2 regions of the Bradyrhizobium sp. Kon37 genome follow, and region 1 is predicted to be linked to the other one. Evidence: predicted binding sites of a transcription regulator. Region 1 holds the regulator's gene; the other holds the start of a gene.
What was found. The regulator LexA, encoded in region 1, represses DNA repair genes until DNA is damaged. The targets are predictions, from matches to a motif close to TGTTCNNNNTGTGTTCNG.
Positions count from the first base shown of each region.

Region 2: a site for LexA is predicted at 1,661-1,678, ahead of AC0L3J_RS10605 (DUF3072 domain-containing protein). Genes of this name have one in related genera too.

Region 1 covers NZ_JBVVOY010000029.1:21,152-24,547, reverse strand. Annotated here, with positions in the region: gene AC0L3J_RS32670 (molybdopterin molybdotransferase MoeA) at 1-938, shown strand, start outside; gene lexA (transcriptional repressor LexA) at 1,114-1,815, shown strand; gene AC0L3J_RS32660 (hypothetical protein) at 2,311-2,745, shown strand; gene AC0L3J_RS32655 (GAF domain-containing protein) at 2,967-3,396, shown strand, end outside.
Region 2 covers NZ_JBVVOY010000003.1:573,909-577,304, forward strand. Annotated here, with positions in the region: gene AC0L3J_RS10575 (HWE histidine kinase domain-containing protein) at 1-100, shown strand, start outside; gene AC0L3J_RS10580 (hypothetical protein) at 97-318, opposite strand; gene AC0L3J_RS10585 (hypothetical protein) at 457-714, shown strand; gene AC0L3J_RS10590 (hypothetical protein) at 810-1,058, shown strand; gene AC0L3J_RS10595 (hypothetical protein) at 1,150-1,359, opposite strand; gene AC0L3J_RS10600 (hypothetical protein) at 1,378-1,599, opposite strand; gene AC0L3J_RS10605 (DUF3072 domain-containing protein) at 1,715-1,909, shown strand; gene AC0L3J_RS10610 (DUF6496 domain-containing protein) at 1,996-2,310, shown strand; gene AC0L3J_RS10615 (hypothetical protein) at 2,317-2,679, opposite strand; gene AC0L3J_RS10620 (Do family serine endopeptidase) at 2,946-3,396, opposite strand, start outside.

The sequences.
Region 1 (3,396 bases):
TGCGGATCTTCACCGGCGGCGTCGTTCCCTTTGGCGCGGACGCCGTCGTGATCCAGGAGGACACGGTCGCCGCCGGCAAGCGTATCACGATCAAAGAAGCCGCCATCGCCGGACGGCACATCCGCGCCGCCGGCGTCGATTTCCGCGAGGGCGACGTGCTCCTGCGCAAGGGAAGTCGTCTCACCGAGCGCGACCTCGCGCTCGCCGCCGGGATGAACCATCCGCACCTTGCCGTTTTCAGGCGTCCGAGGGTCGCGATTCTCGCCACCGGCGACGAGCTGGTGATGCCGGGCACCACGCCCGGCCACGGCCAGATCGTCTACTCCAACGGCTACGCCCTGCACGCGCTCGCCCGCAGCGAGGGCGCCGAGACCATCGACCTTGGTATTGCCGCCGACACGCTGGAGGCGACCACCGCCGGCATCCGCCGCGCCCGCGAGAGCGGCGCCGACATCCTGATCACGACCGGCGGCGCATCGGTCGGCGACCACGATCTGGTCCAGCAGGCACTGAGGGAGGAAGGCATCGCACTGGCGTTCTGGAAGATCGCGATGCGGCCAGGCAAGCCGATGATGCACGGGCGGCTCGGCGCAATGGGGGTGATCGGCCTGCCGGGCAATCCCGTGTCGTCCTACGTGTGCGCTTTCCTGTTCATGGTGCCGCTGATTCGCGCCCTGTCGGGCCGTTCGGTGATTCACCATCGCCGTGAACGCGCCGTGCTCGGCCGCGAAATCGGCGCCAACGACCAGCGCGAGGACTATCTGCGCGCGCATCTGGAGGAGCGTGACGATGGCACGCGCGTCGTTCTTCCCGTCAATCATCAGGACTCTTCGCTGCTTGCGAATCTCGCTGCAGCACAGGTACTTCTCGTGCGCGCACCGTTCGCGCCGAAGGCCGAGGCCGGCACGGCTTGCGAAGTGTTGCGGCTCCCCGTCTGAGCGTCCCGCAATGCGCGTTCCGCGAACTTTGCTCTGTTCACGGTAAATTAAGCAGTTGCGGAACATGTATCGAACATATAGTGTCCGTTCATGATTTGTTTCGAGTATGTAGCGGCTTATTGCCGAACTCTGCGTCTCGGAATCGGACGACATCAACCGGGGGACTTTGGTCGAGATGTTAACGCGCAAACAATACGAGCTTCTGCGGTTCATCAGTGAACGTCTGAAGGAAAGCGGCGTGCCGCCCTCCTTCGACGAGATGAAGGATGCGCTCGATCTGCGCTCGAAGTCGGGCATCCATCGCCTGATCACGGCGCTCGAGGAGCGTGGCTTCATCCGACGCCTGCCCAACCGCGCCCGTGCGATTGAAGTCATCAAGCTGCCGGAGCTCCAGGCAGCCGCCGGCAGCCGCCGCGGCTTCACGCCGAGCGTCATCGAGGGCAATCTCGGCAAGGTGCGTGCGAGCTCCAGCCTGCCCGCGGACGACGGCGAACGTCCCGTCGCGGTGCCGGTGATGGGCCGCATCGCGGCCGGCACGCCGATCGAGGCGTTGCAGACCCGCAGCCATACGATCAGCGTGCCGCCCGACATGCTCGGCTCGGGCGAGCATTACGCGCTCGAAGTGCGCGGTGATTCCATGGTCGAGGCCGGCATCCTCGACGGCGACATGGCGCTGATCCAGCGCAACGAGAGCGCCGATACAGGCGACATCGTGGTGGCGCTGATCGACGACGAGGAAGCGACGCTGAAGCGCTTCCGCCGCCGCGGCGCCTCGATCGCGCTCGAGCCCGCCAACGCAGCCTATGAGGTCCGCATCCTGCCGCCCAACCGGGTGAAGATTCAAGGCAAGCTGATCGGGCTTTACCGGAAGTACTGATACCGGGAGTCCTTGATACCGGGAGTCCTTAATATCGGGAGTACTTCATACCGGAGGTGCCTGGCGCCTCGCGCGCTTCCTACCGGCATCGCCGGTCAGCGATTGGAGCGGATCATCGTCGTCTCCGGCTGGGTAGTCTTTCTGGTTCTGCACAGACTATCCGGCCCCTCCTTCGGCGCTGGCTCCTCGCGACGCCCACGAAACAGCACCGCTTCAAACGGCACCGCTTCGCGGCTCGAGTGTTCGAGGAAACACCATCCAGCGATCAAGCTCGACCGTTGCAGTTAAGCCGGCGATATTCGCGCACGCGCCTCCCGAATGCATCGCAACTCGCTTTGTTCCTATTGAATTCGGGAAAGATAATGTGATCGCGGCTCCCGGAAACCAGCCGCAGATTTGCCCACAACCAAGCAGAGCGTTCATGCTTCAACTCTGATAGAGGCCTGCGCCTCGATTAAGAGACGCGGGTTGCTATCCCAGCATGAGGAGCACCCGATGTGTGACTACAGCCTGCATGCCGTCGCGTCGCGCCCCGCCGAAGTCGGCGAGACGATCGTCACGACAAGCTTCCGCGGCACCTCGACGCGCGGCTTCGCCTCGGCAGCCGATCCGTCTGTTGCCGTCTGCCTGCTGCCGGGAACGGAGCTCGCCTTCGCCGACGACGTTCGCTACGACAATCGCTGGATCTGGACGCGCACCATCAATTCCCGCGTGGGCAAGTTCGGCAAGATCGACCCGCACGTTCCCGACCGCCATCATGATGCGATCGAATTCCCGGACGGCAAATACGTGCTGGTGACGCAGCTCGTCGAAGGCCAGCGCGCGACCGTTCTGCAACTGCCGGTGACTCAGTCGGTCACCGAGCGCGAGCACAAGGCGCAGATTACCGCCGACCGGCAGCCGACCGTCAGGCACCTGCCGATCGGCTGACACAGCCGCCTCCGGCTACGAGGTCGGGGGTCAGGATTGAATTGCCATCGCCGGCCGTGGCCGGCGAGATGGTACGGCTTGCGTCCGCGAAATCCAATCGGATGGACCAAGCCCGCACCTCTCCGCCGCACGAAGTTTGAGCCGCCCTGCCTGAATTTTGAACGTCCGCTTCGCAGCCAAATGACCGATGCTGTCAGGGCTTGAGACGGCGGACACGCTCGATGAAAACCTTCCTTCGCGTCGTTGAACTCTGGGTGCCCGATCGGACGCGCACGCGGCTGGAGTTTGGTGGCGGTCTCTGTGGCGAAGGGCTGTCCGCGTTCAAGGCCGTCAGCGAAGAGCTGCACTTCGGATATGACGAGGGACTTCCGGGCAAGGCCTGGGCCGTGGGCCACCCCGTGATCCTCACCAAATTCGCCAACTCCTATTTCAAACGGACCGATCAGGCGCTCGCGGCCGGCCTCACCTGCGGCGTCGCGGTGCCGGTGTTTGCGGGTGAATTCCTGCAAGCCGTCATGGTGCTGTTCTGCGGCGAGGACGAAGCGCATGTCGGGGCGATCGAGCTCTGGCACAACGACCCTGATGCCTCCCACGAGATGGGGCTTGTCGACGGCTATTACGGCACCGCCGACATGTTTGAATTCAACTCCC
Region 2 (3,396 bases), on a different contig from region 1:
TCGGCTCGAGGTGCCGCTGGTCCGCAAGACTGCCGCGACGACGGCGCCCGGCAACTTCGAAGCCGCCAGCTCCGCCGAATTGCAGCGCGCGTCCGGCTAACCGGAGGCCGCACTCTTCCTGCGCTGCGTCGTTTGCGGCTCGCGTGCGACCCGTCCTTCGAGCCAGGCTTCCGTTTGGGCGAGATCGCGCAGAGCCTTGGCATAGCGGCACGCAGCACTTCGCTCCGCGCCGCGGGGCAGCTTGCGCGCTTTGCGGAGGATGTCCGCGGCGGCGTTACGATAAGCCAGAGAGCGATAGAGAAAGACCACCTTACCCATATCGAATGTTCCCGTGTTGCAGGGTCATTCTCGCCCACCCGGCATGAACGTCGGATGAAGCGGGCGATAACGATTCCTTCATGCGGGTGGAACCGGCGCGTGTCGCAGGCGTTGCTTGCGAGATCGGGATAGAGTTCCATGCGCGCGAAAAAGTCGTCGGACCTGATCTCTCCGAGCGGGCTCGTCAAGCTGATGACGCACGCCATGATGGGCGCAGCCCTCGGGCTCGCTTTCAGCCTCGTGCTCGTGCTGTCCAATCCAGCCGTCGCCAATTTGCTGAACAACGGCGGCAGGCAGGCCGTTGTCGTTTGCGCCGTCACATTGGTGACGACGTTCGCGATCGGCGCGACACTGACCGGCGTCGTATTCATGCTCGCAGAGGACAAGCAATCTTGAAGGATGCGAGATTTACCGGAACTTCTTTGTTCGGAACTCCTGCGACGAATGGCAGTTGGCTGCCTGCGTCAATTCAACTCAGGGAGTTCCCGCATATGAAGACCACTAAGCTCGCTCTTGCCGTGATGTTGGCCACCGGCCTCGCCGCCGCACCGTTCGCCGTGCAGGCCAAGTCCCACAAGGCAAAACACGGATCCTCGATGTCATCGTCGCAAACCACCACAGGCGCCAACACCAAGTCGTCCAAGGGTGCTGATCCCTCCGGTCAGGGCGGCTCCGGCCCCGGCTCGGACCAGGGCGGCACCATGACGAACAACAAGGGCGGCATGAGCAACACCAAGTAGGTGTTCCCCGACATCATGAAGGCCCCGCAATCGCGGGGCCTTTTGCTTTGGTGTTTCAACGAACTTTCTCGGGCCGCGTTGCGCGCACGCTTCAGCTACGATGGCTTCCCAGGATGTCAGGATGAACGCCGGCGCGATCAGCGTTCACCAGATGATCGAGTCGTGCACGCTTGCGCGCGATCAAGAGCTGGGCCGCGGCGTCGTCGAGCCCCTCGCGTTGCAGCTGCCGGATCGCAGAGCCCAGTTCGAGAATCTCGGCACGCAGTTTTAGAATCCGGTACGCATCCGGGTCTTCCTCCACCGTGCGCTCCCAAAGCTTTCAGCGGCGCGCGACCACGCGCAGAGGACGACCTGATGCCTTCGCGGAACGAAGGCTCATCCTGTCGCGGACATTCGGCAGGACATCGCCGCCGCCTGCAGCCTTCCATTCGCCGATCAGCAGATTGATTTTCCGGCGCAGATCCATCTGCGCCAAGGCCTTCTCTGTGCAATCGTGCTCGCGGTCGACGAGTTCGCGGACGGACACCTCGATATCGGCCATTTCCAGCCTCAAGGCGCTGATTTTACGTCGAATTTCATTAATTCTGTTGTCCATGACTTGTTAGAACAAAATAAGAACATATAGTCAAGTCACGATTTCAGAAGGGAGAAGCGACATGCAGGTTCAGGGTAAATACGACGCCAAGACTTTCCTCACCGAGCAGATGACGCGGGCGCAGGGCCTCCGGCTGAAGCGACTGAGCGAAGAGGCGTATCAACCCGCGCAATATGCGCGGGATCTGTCCTCCAGCGAGGCAGCGCGGCGCATTCAGGTGCTGGAAGCCGAGATCGAGCTGGCGGATTCGTTCTAGACTAAGCCGCGTATCCGGGACGTGCATGCGCGCTTTCGGAACCATGCCTGTCCCGGATTGTTTTCCCAAGCCAAGGGAGAACATGCATGGCACGCAAGGCAAAGAAGCGCCGCTACTCGCGCAGCTCCGGCAGCGATGTCGAAGGCGAGATGCAGCGCTACAAGAAGGGTACCGCGAAAAGCGGACCTGGCGGTCGAGGCGGACGCGTGAAGAGCCGAAAGCAGGCGATCGCGATCGGCCTGTCGAAGGCGCGCAAGAAGGGCAAGAAGGTCCCGAAGAAAGCCGCGAAGCGGAAGACGTCCAAGAAGACGTCAAAGAAAACGTCCAAGAAGACCTCAAGGAAAACCAAGAAGCGTTCGAAGAAAACGTCGAAGCGCAAATCCTCCAAACGGTCGCGCTGACTTCCGTCAGATCATGCTGCCCGGCATGAAGCAGCGGATCGAAACCCCGAACGCGGTCTTCACCGGCCACACCATGGTGCGGCCGGCCCGGTTCGGCTCGGTGATCACGGCTTCGTCCGGGACGTCGACCCACTCGCCGTCGAGCCGCACGCGATAATGTCCATTGTGCGAGTCCCAATCGGGATCGGCGACGGCAAACCCATCCGCATCTGAGCAGCACGGACCGAGATGGCTGCGCAGGCCGTCGAACCATGGCTTGAGGGGAGAGTCCGCGTAACGGCCGTCGTCACGCCCGAGAGCGTTTCCACCCCACAGCACGAATGGCGCCACGAGCAGCGCAGTCCTCAGCGAGAGCTTCAATCGATCCATGTCGGCACCGATCAAATACGAATTGCCGGCCGGCTCAGCGGCGGCAAGTTCGAAGTTCCACGCTTGCAATCGTCGGCGGCTTCATTGCCGCCGAGTCCATACGAGATCCGCAATTGTGATGGGCGAACACGGCTTTTTCGGACGAACCGGGTCATCCTCCCTGCCGTTAACGAGAATGTTATCGGCGGGCATCCGGAATCCTGAAAGCGAACAGGAAAGGCGGCCCTTGGGCCGCCTTTTTGGACTGGCGCCGATCGACGTTCGCCTTATGCGAGCGGCACCGCCACGAACCGGGTCGCCTGCGCGCTTCTGACCTGCAGCAGCACGCTGCGCTTGCCGGACGATTTCGCCTGCGCCAGCTCCGAACGGACATCGCCGATATTGGCGACGGCCTTGCCGCCGACATTGAGGATGACGTCGCCGGTCTGGATGCCGCGCTGCGCGGCCGGCCCTTGCGGATCGACTTCGGTGACGACGACGCCCTTCTGGCCGGCGCCCTGCACGTCGCCGGCCGGAGCCAGGCTGAGCCCGAGACGCGGCGGCATGCCGGCATCTGGCTGCGACTTGCCCTCGTCGGCTCTTGCCTGCCGCTCGTTCGGCAACTCGCCGAGCGCCAATGTCACCGTCTTGCTGTCGCCCTTGTGGACGACGTCGAGCTTCACGGACGTGCCCGGCGCCAGGGTGGCGATGGTGCGGGCGAGATCGCGGGAATCCTTG